One region of the Faecalicatena fissicatena genome, then DNA from elsewhere that is predicted to be linked to it. Evidence: predicted binding sites of a transcription regulator. Region 1 holds the regulator's gene; the other holds the start of a gene.
The links. Region 1 encodes Rex, which represses fermentation and respiration genes when NADH is low (regulators of the CRP and FNR family bind a similar motif). Its sites were predicted from a motif close to ATTGTTAANTANTTAACAAT; they were not measured.
Positions count from the first base shown of each region.

Region 2: H7U36_RS14485 (CD0519/CD1768 family membrane protein) is a predicted target of Rex. The motif match lies at 5,118-5,137, and genes of this name have one in related genera.

Region 1 is NZ_JACLYY010000001.1:60,127-67,864, forward strand. Features, by position in the region: gene ppk1 (polyphosphate kinase 1) at 1-1,824, shown strand, start outside; gene H7U36_RS00300 (magnesium transporter CorA family protein) at 1,884-2,795, shown strand; gene H7U36_RS00305 (ABC-F family ATP-binding cassette domain-containing protein) at 2,850-4,781, opposite strand; gene H7U36_RS00310 (redox-sensing transcriptional repressor Rex) at 4,968-5,621, shown strand; gene H7U36_RS00315 (bifunctional ADP-dependent NAD(P)H-hydrate dehydratase/NAD(P)H-hydrate epimerase) at 5,769-7,265, shown strand; gene alr (alanine racemase) at 7,269-7,738, shown strand, end outside.
Region 2 is NZ_JACLYY010000019.1:35,172-42,909, reverse strand. Features, by position in the region: gene H7U36_RS14505 (YbaB/EbfC family nucleoid-associated protein) at 1-118, opposite strand, end outside; gene dnaX (DNA polymerase III subunit gamma/tau) at 144-1,715, opposite strand; gene H7U36_RS14495 (6-phosphofructokinase) at 1,767-2,843, opposite strand; gene map (type I methionyl aminopeptidase) at 3,026-3,835, shown strand; gene H7U36_RS14485 (CD0519/CD1768 family membrane protein) at 3,931-5,094, opposite strand; gene H7U36_RS14480 (glucose-1-phosphate adenylyltransferase) at 5,358-6,497, shown strand; gene glgD (glucose-1-phosphate adenylyltransferase subunit GlgD) at 6,499-7,614, shown strand; gene H7U36_RS14470 (ABC transporter ATP-binding protein) at 7,677-7,738, opposite strand, start outside.

The DNA of each region.
Region 1 (7,738 bases):
ATCAGAGAGATCCTGAAAAAAGTGCGTGAGCTCAGCGGGAGAAGGGACAGGGCCTACAACACCCTGATGGAGAAGTTGGAGCCCTGCGGTGTGCGGCTGACAGATTTTGGCCGTCTCTCCGAGGAGGAGAAGGACAGCCTGTCCAGATTTTTCCAGATGGAGATCGCCCCCCTGATCTCCCCCACAGTGGTTGGAAAGAGACAGCCCTTCCCCTTCCTGCGCAACAAGGAGATCTACGCGGTGGCTGTCCTTGAGACGAAGAACAAAAAGGAGAGACTTGGCATTATCCCCTGCACCAACACCATGGTGGAGAGGCTGATCCCAGTGCGGGGGCAGGAGGGCTGTTACATGCTGGCAGAAGAGCTGATCCTCCACTATATTCCCAGAGTGTTCGACGGCTACCAGATCAAGGCCAAATCTCTGATCCGTGTAACAAGGAATGCGGACATTGACGCGGACGCCCTCTACGATGAGGACCTGGACTACCGGGAGTTCATGGCAGACCTGATCAAGAGGAGAAAAAAGCTCTCCCCGGTCCGCCTGGAGCTCTCCAGGGAGATGGATGGGGATGTGGTGGAGACACTCTGCAAATATCTGGATCTGGACTCTACCCACGTGTTCCGGAGCCAGGCGCCCCTGGATCTGTCCTTCCTCTTCCAGATACAGGACATCCTGCGGAAAAATCCGGAGCTCTTCTTTGAGAAGAGAGTGCCTCAGAAATCCCCCGCCTTCCAGGAGGGAAGAAGCCTCATAGAGCAGATCAAGGAGGAGGACAAGATGCTGTCCTATCCCTATGAGTCCATCCGGCCCTTCCTCCGCCTGCTCAGCGAGGCGGCTGAGGACGAGAACGTCATCTCCATTAAAATGACCCTCTACCGTCTGGCAAAGCAGAGCAAGGTGGTTGAGGCTCTCATAGAGGCGGCTGAGAACGGAAAAGAGGTCGTGGTCCTTGTGGAGCTGCGTGCACGCTTTGACGAGGAGAACAATATCGAGTGGTCCAGACGGCTTGAGGCGGCCGGCTGCCAGGTAATCTACGGTTTGGAGGGCTACAAGGTCCACTCCAAGCTCTGCCTGATCACCAGAAAGGCTGAGGGCCGGGTAGAGTACATCACCCAGATCGGAACCGGAAACTACAATGAGAAGACGTCCCGCCTCTACACGGATCTGTCGCTCATGACAGCAAATGTGGATATCGGGCTGGAGGCGTCAGCTGTGTTCCAGGCTCTTTCCAAGGGCGAGGTGGTGGAGAAGTCCGATAAGCTCCTGGTGGCGCCCAAGTGCCTCCAGAACAGAGTGCTGGATATGATCGACGGGGAGATCAGCCGGGCTCAGAACGGGGAGGAAGCCTACATCGGGCTGAAGCTGAACTCCCTGACAGACAAGAAGATCATCGACAAGCTGATCGAGGCCTCCTGTGCCGGCGTGAAGATCGACATGATCATCCGGGGCATTGCCTGTCTCATCCCAGGCGTGGAGGGCAGCACGGAGAACATCCGGATCATCAGTATTGTGGGCAGATTTCTGGAGCACTCCAGGATCTACATCTTTGGAAGGGGCCAGCGGGCAAAGTACTACATCGCCTCTGCGGACTTTATGACGAGAAACACGGTGCGCAGAGTGGAGGTGGCTGCCCCTGTCCTCCAGGAGGACTTAAAGGAGCGCCTGCAGTCCATTTTTGACACTATGCTGAGAGACAATCAGAAGGCCAGGGAGGCCTGCAGCGACGGGGAGTACAGACATGTGGCCCAGAAGGAGGGGGAGGAGCCCCTGAACGCTCAGGAGTATTTTTACCAGGAGGCCTACGAGAAGGCGGGGAAGGCATAAAATCGGAAAAGCATAAAATCGGAAAGCGCATAACATAGAGAGAAAAGGTGTTGAGAAGCATGATATGGAAGATGGGAGAGAGGCTGGAAAAAATGGACGAGGAGGCGTGGAGGCTGGAGCAGTGCCCCGCGGTCTTCCTCACCGACTCCCGGAACTCCAGGCGGGTTCTCGACCTGTCCGGCATCCAGTATGAAAATGATATCCAGCTGGGACAGATCGGCTTCTGCAAGCTGGAGACACAGCAGGAGTGCCTGGTTGGGACCCTGTGTATCCCCAAGCTGTTGGATGTGCTGGGAAGCCGCTACCGGATCTATTTTTTCATCAACCAGAATCATGTGGTGCTGGTGGACGACGAGGATTTCTCCATGCGGCTGATCCGCAGGATCAAGAGCAAAAAGGCTCACCAGGGAGAGACAAAGGAGCGGTTTATCTACAATTACATTGCCGAGTTCATGAGCAGGGACCAGGAGCTGCTGATGCAGTACGAGAAGACGCTGATGCACATGGAGGAGGACGCCATGCAGGGGAAGATCGAGAATTTCCAGCAGGAGCTGATGCCCATCAGGAGAAAGCTTCTGAACCTGCGCAGCTATTACGACGAGATGATGGATATGGGGAGAGAGCTGGAGGAAAATGAGAACGGCTTTTTCGCCAAAAAGCAGCTCAAATACTTCGGGACACTCTCAGACCGGGCAGACCGACTCATGAGCCGCACCTCCCACCTGCTGGAGTACGCCCAGCAGGTGCGGGACGTGTACCAGGCTCAGGTGGATGCAAGGCAGAACAGCAACATGCAGTTCCTCACCGTCCTGTCCACCATCTTCTTTCCGTTGACTTTGATCACGGGCTGGTACGGCATGAATTTTAAGGATATGCCTGAGCTGCAGAACGGCTATCCCGGGGTTATCGTGCTGAGCCTGATCGTCATCATTGTCTGTATTCTGATCTTCAAGAAGAAGAAAATATTATAGAGAAAAAATGCCATAAAATATGCGCCTGCATTACAAAAGAGGGAGGAGCCTGCCTTACGCAAGCTCCTCCCATTTTTCGTACAACTCCTCCAGCCGGGCGGCTATGTCCGCCTTTTCCTTTGCCAGCTCCTGGCATTTCACAGAGTTGGTGTACACCTCCTCTGTGGCCATGAGCTCGTCAATCTGTGCGTCCCGCTCCTCCAGACTGGTGATCAGATCCTCTGTCTTCTTCAGGTCGTTCTGTCTTTTGCGCTCCCTGGCCTGGGCCTCCTTTTGCTCCTGCCAGCTCAGCTTGGCCTCGGACACTGTCTCAGCGGGTGCGGCTTTCCCGGTCTTCGCTGAAGCGGGTGCGGAAGAGGAGGACGCGTAGGCGGCGGTCAGCTCCTCCCGCTTTTCCAGGTAGTAATCGTAGTTGCCGATGTAGTTCACAAAGGTGTGGTTCACCAGCTCCAGGATGCGGGTGGCCGTCTGGTTGATAAAATACCGGTCGTGGGATACATAGAGGACCGTGCCGGTATAATTGTTCAGGGCGTTTTCCAGTATCTCCTTTGAGGCGATGTCCAGATGGTTGGTGGGCTCGTCCAGGATCAGGAAATTGGCCTCTGAGAGCATCAGCTTTGCCAGGGATACCCGGCCCCGCTCGCCTCCGCTTAAATCTCCGATCCGCTTGAACACATCGTCCCCCGTGAAGAGGAAAGCGGCCAGCATGTTGCGGATCTGGGTGCCCGTCAGATCCGGGTAGTCGTCCGAGATCTCCTCGAACACAGTCTTCTCCATGTGGAGCACGTGGTGCTCCTGGTCGTAGTAGCCCACGTGGACGTTGGCCCCCAGGGTGAAGCTGCCGCTGTCTGCGGGGAGCACGTCGTTCAGGATCTTGAGGAGAGTGGTCTTTCCCGTCCCGTTGTCGCCGATGACGGCCACGTGCTCGCCCCGGCGGATGTCGAAGCTGACATCAGTGAAGAGCGTCTGATCCGGGAAGGCTTTGCTCAGGTGTTCTACCGAGAGAACATCGTTTCCGCTGACACAGGAGGGCTCCAGCGTCAGGTGGATGTCTGTCTTCAGCTCCGCCGGCTTCTCGATCCGCTCCATCTTGTCCAGCATTTTCTCCCGGCTCTCCGCCCGCTTGATGGACTTTTCACGGTTGAAGGAGCGGAGCTTCTCGATGACCGCCTCCTGGTGGCGGATCTCCAGCTGCTGGTTCATGTACTCCTTCAGGCGTGCCTCCCGGACCTGCTTTTTCTTCTCCGCGTAGGCGGAGTAGTTGCCCATGTAGGTGGTCAGCTTCCCCTGCTCGATCTCGACCACCTTTGTCACTACCCGGTTCAGAAAATACCGGTCATGGGACACGATGAGCACAGCCCCGGGGTAGTTCAGAAGATAGGTCTCCAGCCAGGAGATGGAGTTTAAGTCCAGGTGGTTGGTGGGCTCGTCAAGGAGCAGCACATCCGGTCTGGTGAGGAGCAGCTTCCCCAGGGAGACCCGGGTCTTCTGTCCTCCGGAGAGGGTGTCCACAGCCTTGGAGAAATCCTCCTCCCCAAAGCCCAGTCCCTTCAGAACGCCGGTGATCTCGCTCTCGTAGGCGTAGCCGTTCTCCCGCTCAAACTGCTCCGTCAGCCGGTGATAGGTGTTCAGCCGCTCTGTCAGGGCATCCCCCTGGAGGGAGGGCAGCTCCTCCTCGATCTGCCGGATCTCCCTCTCGATGGCGATGATCTGCGCCTTGGCGGTCTTCACCTCCTCGTAGATCGTGTTTCCCCCTGTCAGGTCCTGGTGCTGGGCCAGATAGCCCAGGGTGCGGCCCTTTGCCAGGGTGACTGAGCCGCCGTCCAGAGGCAGCTCCCCCACGATCATCTTGAGGATGGTGGATTTCCCGGCCCCATTGCTTCCCACCAGGGCTGCCTTCTCGTGGTCTTCTATATGGAAAGAGCCGTCGCGCACGATGACCTCCTCCCCAAATGATTTTTCTATATTGTGACATGCCAGTATCATGGTGTACCTCCTGCGTAAAAACCGTGCATTTTAAAGCCTTAACTATTATATCGGGGAACCTGCGGCGTGTCAATTTCCAGAAGGCTGTCAGCGCTGATTTGAGGAACTTTTGAGAACAATAAATTGACTTTATTGTAACAATTCTATATAATAAAATCTGAGAAACTGAAATGGAAGGTGGATAAAGTGGAAGGCAGAGAAATTTCGCAGGCAGTCATACGTAGACTTCCAAGATATTACCGCTATTTAGGGGAGCTGCTGGAGAACGGCGTGGAGCGCATTTCCTCCAACGACCTGAGCAAGAAAATGCATGTGACAGCATCCCAGATACGGCAGGATCTGAACAACTTCGGCGGCTTTGGCCAGCAGGGGTATGGATATAATGTAAAATATCTCTACACAGAGATAGGAAAGATACTTGGCCTGGAGGAGGATCATGACATGGTCATCATCGGGGCCGGTAATCTGGGACATGCGCTGGCGAACTACGCGGCGTTTGAAAAACGGGGATTTGTGCTCAAGGGTATCTTTGATGTCAATCCCACACTGAAGGGGATGACGATCCGGGGCGTGCCCATCCATATGATGGACGAGCTGGAGGACTTTGTTAAGAACAATGACATAGAGATCGGTATTCTGACGATCCCGAAGGCAAAGGCGATTGAGGTTGCCAACCAGTTGGTGTCGTACGGAGTGAAGGCGATATGGAACTTCGCACATACGGATCTGAATCTTCCGGATGATGTGATCGTTGAAAATGTCCACCTGTCAGAGAGCCTGATGCGGCTGTCCTACAATATCAGCCGTTACAAAGAGGAACAGAAAAAATCAGAGAAGTAACAGGACTTTGAGACGTGTAAAGCCGGCGTGTGTGAGACAGGCCTTCTTTACACGTCTTTTGCGTTGCCGTGGACCTGTCTGAGCGCAGCGGGACGGCGGCTTCAAAAACGAACCTGCCTGTGGCGCAGGGAAAGGGAGGGTGATTTTATGCTATTTCTGCCAGACGGAAGACAGATGAAGGCGGCGGACAGCTATACCATACGGGAGAAAAAGATCCCGTCGCTGATCCTGATGGAGCGTGCGGCCCGCACGTTTGTGGAGACGGTCATGGACAGAGGCTTTGACCTGTCCTGCGTGTGCGTGGTGTGCGGCTCCGGCAACAACGGGGGAGACGGCTTTGCCATCGCAAGGCTGCTGCTTGAGAAGGGGGCCGGAGTGACTGCGGTGATGGTGGGAAATCCGGACCACTGCACAGAGGAGACAAAGAGGCAGATCGAGCTTTTCAAGGAGGCCGGAGGCGTCCTGGGAAACTCTTTCGAAGAAGGAGAATATAGTATACTGATAGACGCCATTTTCGGAGCCGGCTTAAGCCGCCGGGTGGAGGGGAGCTATCTCGCCTGTATCCAGGCTATGAACCGGTCCGGAGGCGTGAAGATCGCGGTGGATGTTCCCTCCGGCGTCTCCACCACCAACGGGGAAGTGGCCACGAGCGCTTTTAAGGCGGATCTGACAGTGACCTTCCAGTGCGCCAAGCTGGGATGTACCCTGGATCCCGGCCGGGATTACGCCGGGGAGTTGGTCGTGAGGGATATCGGTGTCGATACCTCGGGCCTGGAGGGAGACAGCAAGGTGGCCTACGCCCTGGAGGAGAAGGACGCGGGGAGCATGCTTCCCAGGAGACGGCCCGACTCCCACAAGGGGGATTACGGGAAAGCCCTTATCATAGCCGGGAGCCAGGGCATGGCGGGGGCCGCTTATCTGGCAGCCCTGGCAGCCTACAGGACAGGGGCGGGGCTTGTGCAGATCTACACACCGGAGGACAACCGGACCATCCTGCAGACCTTGCTGCCGGAGGCCATCATCCGCTGCTATGACTTCTTTGACGAGCGGGAGCTCCTAAGGCTCCTTAGCTGGGCGGACGTAGTCAGCATCGGGTCCGGACTTGGCACAAGTGACAAGGCAAGGCGCATCCTGCAGACTACGCTGGAGAACGTGCAGGTTCCCTGCGTGGTGGATGCGGACGGCCTGAACCTGCTGGCGGAGCACACCCGCTATCTGGGAAAGCTGCCCCACGAAAATTTCGTATTCACGCCCCACATGAAGGAAATGTCAAGAGTCACAAGAAGGCCGGTGGAGGAGCTGAAGAGGAACCGATTGGATGTGCTGGCCCAGTTCACGGGAGAGTACCGTGTCACCTGTGTGCTGAAGGACGCCAGGACCTGCGTGTGCAGGCAGGGGGAGCACCCCTTTGTGAACCTGTCCGGCAACGCGGCGATGGCAAAGGCCGGAAGCGGCGATGTGCTGGCGGGAGTCATCACAGGGCTCCTGGCCCAGGGGATGTCCTGCTTTGACAGCGCGGTTCTGGGCGTATACCTGCACGGGCTTGCGGGGGACGCGGCCCGGGAGGAGAAGGGCATATACAGTGTGCTGGCAAGAGATCTGGCAGACGCGGTAGGGACGGTATTGAAAAGACTGGAGGAATAGAGCATGAAGAAATACACCAGGATCTGTGCCAGGATCGACCTGGATGCGATCGAGTACAATCTGGAGATGATGAGAAGGAGACTCCCTTCTGACACGAAGATGATCGGCGTCATCAAGATGGACGGCTACGGCCACGGGGCGGCCCAGATCGCGAAGTACGTTATGGAGGAGAAGGACTACATCTGGGGCTACGCGGCCGCCACGCCCGACGAGGCGGCGCTGCTCAGGAAGAAGGGGATACAAAAGCCCATCCTTGTGCTGGGGTGCACCTTCCCGGAGCAAAGAGACGAGATGATCCGGCAGGAGATCCGCATGACCTGCTACACGGAGGAGATGGCCCGGGACGTCTCCGAGAGGGCCGGAAGGCTGGGAAAGACCGCTTACATCCACATCAAGCTGGACACCGGTATGTCCAGACTGGGCTTTCTCATCAGCGAGGAGAGCGCGGACGCCATTGCCCGGGCTGCCGGACT
Region 2 (7,738 bases), on a different contig from region 1:
CCTTCGTCTCCATCTCCTTTGCCTGCTCTTCCATCTGGCGCTGCATCTTCTGCGCCTGCTTCATGAGATTCGCCATATTTCCGGGCATTCCCCCCGGAAATCCTCCACGTCTTGCCATGATCTTTCTCCTCCATCTTCTATACTCAATCTTCTATCGTGATATCCATGTGGATCAGCTTCTCGATATCCACAAAGCTGTCCTCGAAGCGTCTGCCCTCCTCCACCTGGCGGACATCCACCTCCATCTGCTTGCCGGTCTTCTCTGCGATAAGCCGCTCGATTTCCTCCCTGTGCTCCGGCTTTGCCACAAAGGCCGCGCTCACCTCGTCCTCCAGGACAATGAGGAGATGGTCATTCTCCCCCGCACTCAGGCGCGCTTTTTTCAGATAGCCCCGCAGCATGGGCGATGCCTCCTGGGCTATTCCCCGGAAATCCGCCGCCACTGCCTTCACATCCTCGCTGAGCGCCTTTGGAAGCTTCGGCGCGGGCGCAGGCCCGGCCTCCTCCTCTCTCACCACCCGGACCGTCTGTCCGGCCGGAACGGACACCCCCGTCTCCTCCAGCCTTCGCACCTCATCCTCCAGCGCCCGTATCCGGGAGAGAAGGGTGTCCTGGCTGGTCTCCATCTGGGGACGGCACAGCTTGATGAACGTCACCTCCAGGAGCACTCTCTTCTGAGCTGCGTATTTCAGCTTTCCTGTGAGTTCCGAAAAGATACGGATATAGCGTATCAGCTCATCCGTCTCTATCATCCCGGACTCCTCTTTGATCCTGGCCAGGTTCTCCGTGGACACATCCAGCACATCCTCCATCTCCTCCGAACTTTTCACCAGGAGAAGGTTCCGCAGATACCAGGTAAAGTCCGCCGCCATCTGGGACAGCTCCCGCCCCTGCATGACCAGCTCATCCACGGTCTCGATGACTTTTTTCACATCCCGCTCCAACAGCTCACGCAGCAGACGGCTGAACACGTCCGCATCCACCGCGCCCAGCACTTCCAGGACATTGTCGTAGGTGAGACGCTGACCGATATAAAAGGCTGTGCACTGGTCAAGAAGGCTCAGGGCATCTCTCATGGAGCCGTCAGCCATCCTGGCGATATAGCGCACCGCCTTGTCCTCTACATCCAGGTCCTCTTTTCCGATCAGCTCACGAAGCCTTTCGGAAATAGTCTCTATGGAAATCCTCTTGAAGTCATACCGCTGGCACCTGCTCAGGATGGTCACCGGTATCTTGTGGGCCTCTGTCGTTGCCAGGATAAAAATGACGTACTCCGGCGGCTCCTCCAGCGTTTTCAGGAGTGCGTTGAAGGCTCCTATAGACAGCATGTGCACCTCATCGATGATGTAGACCTTATACCTCCCTTCCGTGGGGCGGTAGGCCACCTCCTCCCGGATTTCCCGGATGTTGTCCACACCGTTGTTGGAAGCCGCGTCGATCTCTATCACGTTCATGGAAGTGCCGGCCGCTATGGACCGGCACATGGCGCACTCGCCGCAGGGGCTTCCCTCCACCGGGTGCTGGCAGTTGACCGCCTTTGCGAAAATCTTCGCCACTGTTGTCTTTCCGGTCCCCCTTGTCCCACAGAAGAGATAGGCATGTCCGATCCTGTCTGTCTGTATCTGGTTCTTTAATGTAGTTACGATCGCATCCTGCCCTTTGACATCCTCAAACTCACCGGGACGGAATTTCCGGTATAATGCCGTGTAGCTCATCTGCCGCACTCCTTCTTATCCTTATTCTTTCTGTCTGTCATGCGCATCCTTTTATTTGTCGCCAAAGCTGATGCCCGTCATCCTGGCCTCCTGGATGATGCCGGCCTCCGGGTCCACACATTTCAGCTTTCCTGCCACTTCCGCAAGGGGCACTTTCGTGATCTCGCCGCTCTTTATCCCCATCATATAGCCGAAATCTCCCTCCAGGATATGCTCCGCGGCAGCAGCTCCCAATCTGGTGGCCAGCACTCTGTCGTAGGGGCAGGGCGAACCGCCTCTCTGGGTGTGGCCCGGCACGGTGATCCTGACCTCCTGGTCCATCTTCTTCTGGATGCGCTCCGCGATCTCATAGGCCACAGAGGGATAATTCTCCTTCGCCTTCTTGGCCTTCAGCTCCTTTTTGGAGAGCTTTGCGTCATCCTTGGAGATAGCGCCTTCAGCCACAGCGATGATGGTAAAATGTTTGCCCTCGGCCGCCCTCTTCTTGATGGCCTCCACCACGACCTTGATATCGTAGGGGATCTCCGGGAGAAGGATGATATCCGCCCCGCCGGCGATACCTGCGTGGAGAGTCACCCAGCCCACCTTGTGGCCCATGACCTCCACGATAAACACGCGGCTGTGAGACGTGGCCGTGGTGTGGATCCTGTCGATGGTATCTGTGGCTATATCCACGGCACTCTGGAAGCCGAAGGTCATGTCGGTTCCCCAGAGGTCATTGTCAATGGTCTTGGGAAGAGTGATGATGTTCAGCCCCTCCTCCCTGAGCAGATTGGCCGTCTTGTGGGTCCCGTTCCCTCCCAGGATCACAAGGCAGTCCAGATTCAGCTTGTGGTAAGTGTGCTTCATGGCCTCCACCTTGTCAAGCCCGTTCTCATCCGGCACACGCATCAGCTTAAAGGGCTGCCTGGAGGTTCCAAGGATAGTCCCTCCCCTTGTCAGGATCCCGGAAAAATCTCTGGAAGTCAGCATCTGAAAGTTCGAGTATATCAGTCCTTTATAGCCATCTTTAAATCCGTAGATCTCAACGTCATCCCTCTTTGAGCAAACTCCTTTTACAACCCCGCGCATGGCAGCGTTCAGCGCCTGGCAGTCTCCTCCGCTGGTAAGCATCCCAATCCGTAACATAATCCGGTCGCTCCTTTCCTTCTTTGATATTTCCAGTTAAGTATACCCTATTTTTAAAAACAGCACAAGAAAAACCGGGCGCAGTCCTCCCTCCTCCCTTTACGTTCCGAAAAAAAACGAGTATACTGTTAGCGGAACGCCCTGCGTTTCCGGAAATCAAACAGAAAGCTGGTAACGAACCTATGGATAAACTGGACATCAAACTCTGGTCTCTGGCCGCCAAAGGCGAGATTGTCCCGGACAGGTCCCTTCTCAAAACCCCGGAGCAGATAAGGGAGATCAGAAGGAGCGCCGACCTGAACACGGCGGTTCTGGACCATGTGGCCGCCCACATAAAGGCGGGCATGAGCACCGCCGAGATAGACAGGCTGGTGTACGACTACACCGTCTCTCACGGAGGCATCCCCGCCCCGCTCAATTACGAAGGGTTTCCGAAAAGCGTGTGCACTTCCATCAACAATGTGATCTGCCACGGCATACCGGATGGGAACGAGATCCTCAGAGAGGGAGACATCATCAACGTGGATGTCTCTACTATATTAAATGGATATTTCTCCGACGCCTCCCGCATGTTCACCATCGGGGAGGTAAGCCCCCGGGCCGAGAAGCTGGTGCGGGTCACAAAGGAGTGCGTGGAACTTGGCCTCTCCGCCGCAAAGCCCTGGGGTCACTTAGGCGATATCGCCTGGGCCATCAATTCCCACGCACAGGCCAACGGCTACTCTGTGGTGGAGGACATCGGCGGCCACGGCATCGGCCTGGAGTTCCACGAGGAACCCTTCGTCAGCTACGTCACGCCCAAGGGAAGCGAGATGGTCCTGGTGCCCGGCATGATGTTCACCATCGAGCCCATGATCAACGAGGGGAGTCCGGACTTTTTCATCGACGAGGAGAACGGCTGGACTGTCTACACCATCGATGACGGCCTGTCCGCCCAGGTAGAGTACATGGTGCTTGTCACCGAGACCGGCGTGGAGGTCCTGACAAAATAAAAAAAGCAAAACAAAAAGGACTGTGCAGGTGCATAGTCCTTTTTTGCTGAGCTGTATGTCTTTCCGCCGCATGTATAATAACCACGCCGTGGCCATTATATCATAGTTACCAGTTTGAACAGGAAGTTTGCCGCCACACCGGCGCACAGGCCGCCGATGGTATGGCTGATGATCGCCTTTCCCGTCATGTGCGGGCACTTCAGGGCTGACATCATTCCCACATGTGTGCTCAGGTAGCCGCTCCAGCACATACACATAGCTGTAAACACCGCGATGTCATTTGCATGGACAGACCCTGCGGACACCATGTCCGGCACAAGGCCGATGGCTGCTCCCGCCGCTCCCAGGGCCGTAACCGGCACTGCCACGGCAGAGGCGGAGGAGAACCCGAACAGCGGAGTCAGGATGAAGTCGATCTTCTCTCCCAGCCAGGGAAGGAGTGCCACTCCCTCGTAGGCCGCTCCTGTATATGTACCATCGGCAGAAGGGCCGTTGGTAAGCATCATCACGATCGTGCAGATGACCAGGACGCCGGGGATGATGGCCATACCCACATCCACACCGTTCTTTCCGCCGTCCAGCAGGGACTCCAGGAGTCTTCCTCCCACACTGCCACCTCGTACCTGACGCTTGTTGAGGAGGTCGTCAATGGACTCTCCCTCCGCCTCCGGCATGCAGTACTCTGTCACACCGAATTCCTTTTTTGTAAAGAGCATCATGATCCGCACGCTGATGATACTTCCGATGATAGCGCCCACATTTCCGATGAGGGCCGCCATTCCCACATTCTCTCCCGGAAGGCTGATGCCCAGCATGAAGGTGGTAACGATGAGTCCCATTCCAAACGCCGTCCCCAGGTTAGTCAGCGCCGGAAGCTGATACTTTTTGAAATACTTCCGGAAATTGGTGTCCTCCGCCAGGCCCAGGATCGCCGGGTTATCTGACAGATACGTGGTCATGATCCCCAGAGAAGCCGCGCCGGGCAGGTCGTACAGCGGCTTCATCAGCGGTGTGATCGCCTTGTTTACAAGCGCGATGACACCAAACTCCGAGAGGGCTCCCGAAACCGCGCCGGCGATGACCGCAATGGCCATGATATTGAACACCGTGTCGATCAGAAGCTGATAGGCTGTGTTCATAAGTGTCTGCATCATGTTGGCTCCGCCCATCACGGCCGCCAGTCCTCCGAAAATGGCAATAAAGACCGCCAGGAAGACAAACGCTTCCAGACTTACTGCTTTTTTAAATTGTTTCTGCATACTTTTCCCCATTTCTTTGTCTCTTTGTTAATTCAAAGACAATCAGCTCTTTCCCAATACCATACATTAAATTCACTCCAACTGCAACTTTTTTTCTACTCTCAGTTGATTTTTTTTAATTTTCCACAGATAAAAAAACTTATACCTCTGTTTTCACATCATTTTTTACAAATTTTCTTAATTTTTTTGCAAATTATTATGGAAAGCGCCGCCCAAGAATTATATAATATTGTATATCACAGTAAAGGAGGAGGGCGCATATTATGAAACAGAACAATATGTTAGCCATGATTTTAGCCGGCGGCCGTGGTTCAAGGCTGCACGAGCTGACCAATAAGGTTGCCAAGCCTGCCGTTTCATATGGCGGTAAATACAAGATCATCGATTTCCCCATCAGCAATTGTGCCAACAGCGGCATTGATGTAGTCGGAGTCCTCACACAGTATGAGTCCATTCAGCTGAACAGCTATGTGGCAGCGGGACGCCGCTGGGGACTGGACGCGCGGGACAGCGGTGTGTACGTACTCCCGCCCCGTGAGAAAGCGGACGTGGATCTGAACGTCTACAGGGGAACCGCAGACGCCATCTCACAGAATATTGATTTTATAGACTCCTACTCCCCGGAGTACCTTCTCATCCTCTCCGGCGACCACATCTACAAGATGAACTACGCAAAGATGCTGGCCTACCACAAGGAGCATGACGCAGATGCCACCATCGCCGTCATCGAGGTTCCCATGAGAGAGGCGAGCCGCTTCGGCATCATGAACACGGACGAGGAGGGCCGCATCGTGGAATTCCAGGAGAAGCCGGCCGAGCCCAAGAGCAATCTGGCTTCCATGGGCATCTACATCTTCAACTGGAAGCTGCTCCGCAAGATGCTGACGGCCGACATGAAAGATCCGGACTCCAGCCATGACTTCGGCAAGGACATCATACCCGCCATGCTGAACGACGGCAAAAAGCTGGTGGCCTACAAGTTCAAGGGCTACTGGAAGGATGTGGGGACCATCGACTCCCTGTGGGAGGCAAACATGGACCTGCTGGACAAGAACAATGAGCTGGACCTGAATGACTCCACCTGGAAGATATACACGGAGGACGCAGTGGCGCTCCCACAGTACATAGGTCCTGATGCCGAGATCGACAGAGCCTTCATCACGCAGGGCTGTGTCATCGAGGGTTCCGTCAAGAACTCCGTTCTGTTTACCGGGGCAAGAGTGGGCGCAGGCGCGAAGATCATCGACAGCGTGCTCATGCCGGGCGCGGAGGTTGCGGAAGGTGCTGTTGTCCAGCGCGCTCTCGTAGCTGACAACGTAAAGATTGGAAAAGAGGCACAGGTCGGCAGCGCTGACAGTGAGCATATCGAGCTGGTCTCCAAACGCGTAAAGGGGGTTGAGTAATATGGCGAAAGCATTAGGTATTGTAAACTTTTCCGGAAACCACATCTGGGTAGAGGGGATGCAGGCTTACCGCCCTATCGGCGCCTTCTCCTTCCTGGGACGGTACCGCGTCATCGATTTCCCGATCTCAAATATGAGCAACAGCGGCATTGACCAGATCCAGGTATATATCCGCAGAAAACCCCGTTCTCTGGCAGAGCACCTGGGAACCGGGCGTCACTATAACATTAACTCCAAGCGCGGAAGACTCCACATCATGTTCTCGGAGACAGGTCTGGAGCACGATATCTACAACAACGATATCGCCGCCTTCCAGGAAAATATGGAGTGCATCCGCAATGTAAACTGCGATTATGTGGTCATTGCACCCAGCTACATGATCTACTCACAGGATTTCAGCGAGCTGCTCCAGACCCACATCGACTCCGAGGCGGACATCACTCTCCTCTATCACTCCACAGACGACGCAAAGGAGCACTTCCTGAACTGCAACACAGTCAATCTGAACAAGCAGAAGGGCGTCCTGTCTCTGGAGATGAACCGGGGCACCGCAAAGAACCGTCACATCTTCATGGACACATATGTGATGTCAAAGGAGCTCTTCATCGACCTGGTGAGCAAGGCTCACAAGACCTCCTCCATGTACAGCCTGGCGGATATCGTGAACGTGGCCTGCGAGGAGCTGGATGTGCGGGGCGTCTCCCACCGGGGATACTTTGCCTCCATCACCGACTTCAAGAGCTATTATGACGCGAACATCTCCCTCATTGACTTCAAGATGGCTCTCAGCCTCTTCGAGGATGAGTGGCCCATCTACACGAGGACCAATGACTCCTGTCCGACCCAGTATTTCGAGGGCTCCAATGTAAAGAACTCTATCGTGTCAAACGGATGCCTCATCGAGGGGACCATCGAGAACTCTGTCATTGGCCGCGGATGCGTCATCAAGAAGGGGGCTGTCGTGAAAAACTGCGTGATCCTTCCCCATGTCATCGTGGACACGGATGTCCACCTGGAGAACATTGTGGCGGACAAGCACGCAAAAATTACTCACGTGAAAGAGGTTGTGGCTGACCCCAATGAACCGGGATACATCAGAAGAAACGATATCATTTAAAAAGGCATAAAAAAGAAGCCCGTCATCTGTCGGGCTTCTTTTTTTCATATCCTGTATCCGCTCTACCCCAGCATCATCCTGTCGTTGTCCAGCTCTCCGCCGCTGACCTCCTCGAATTTCTTCA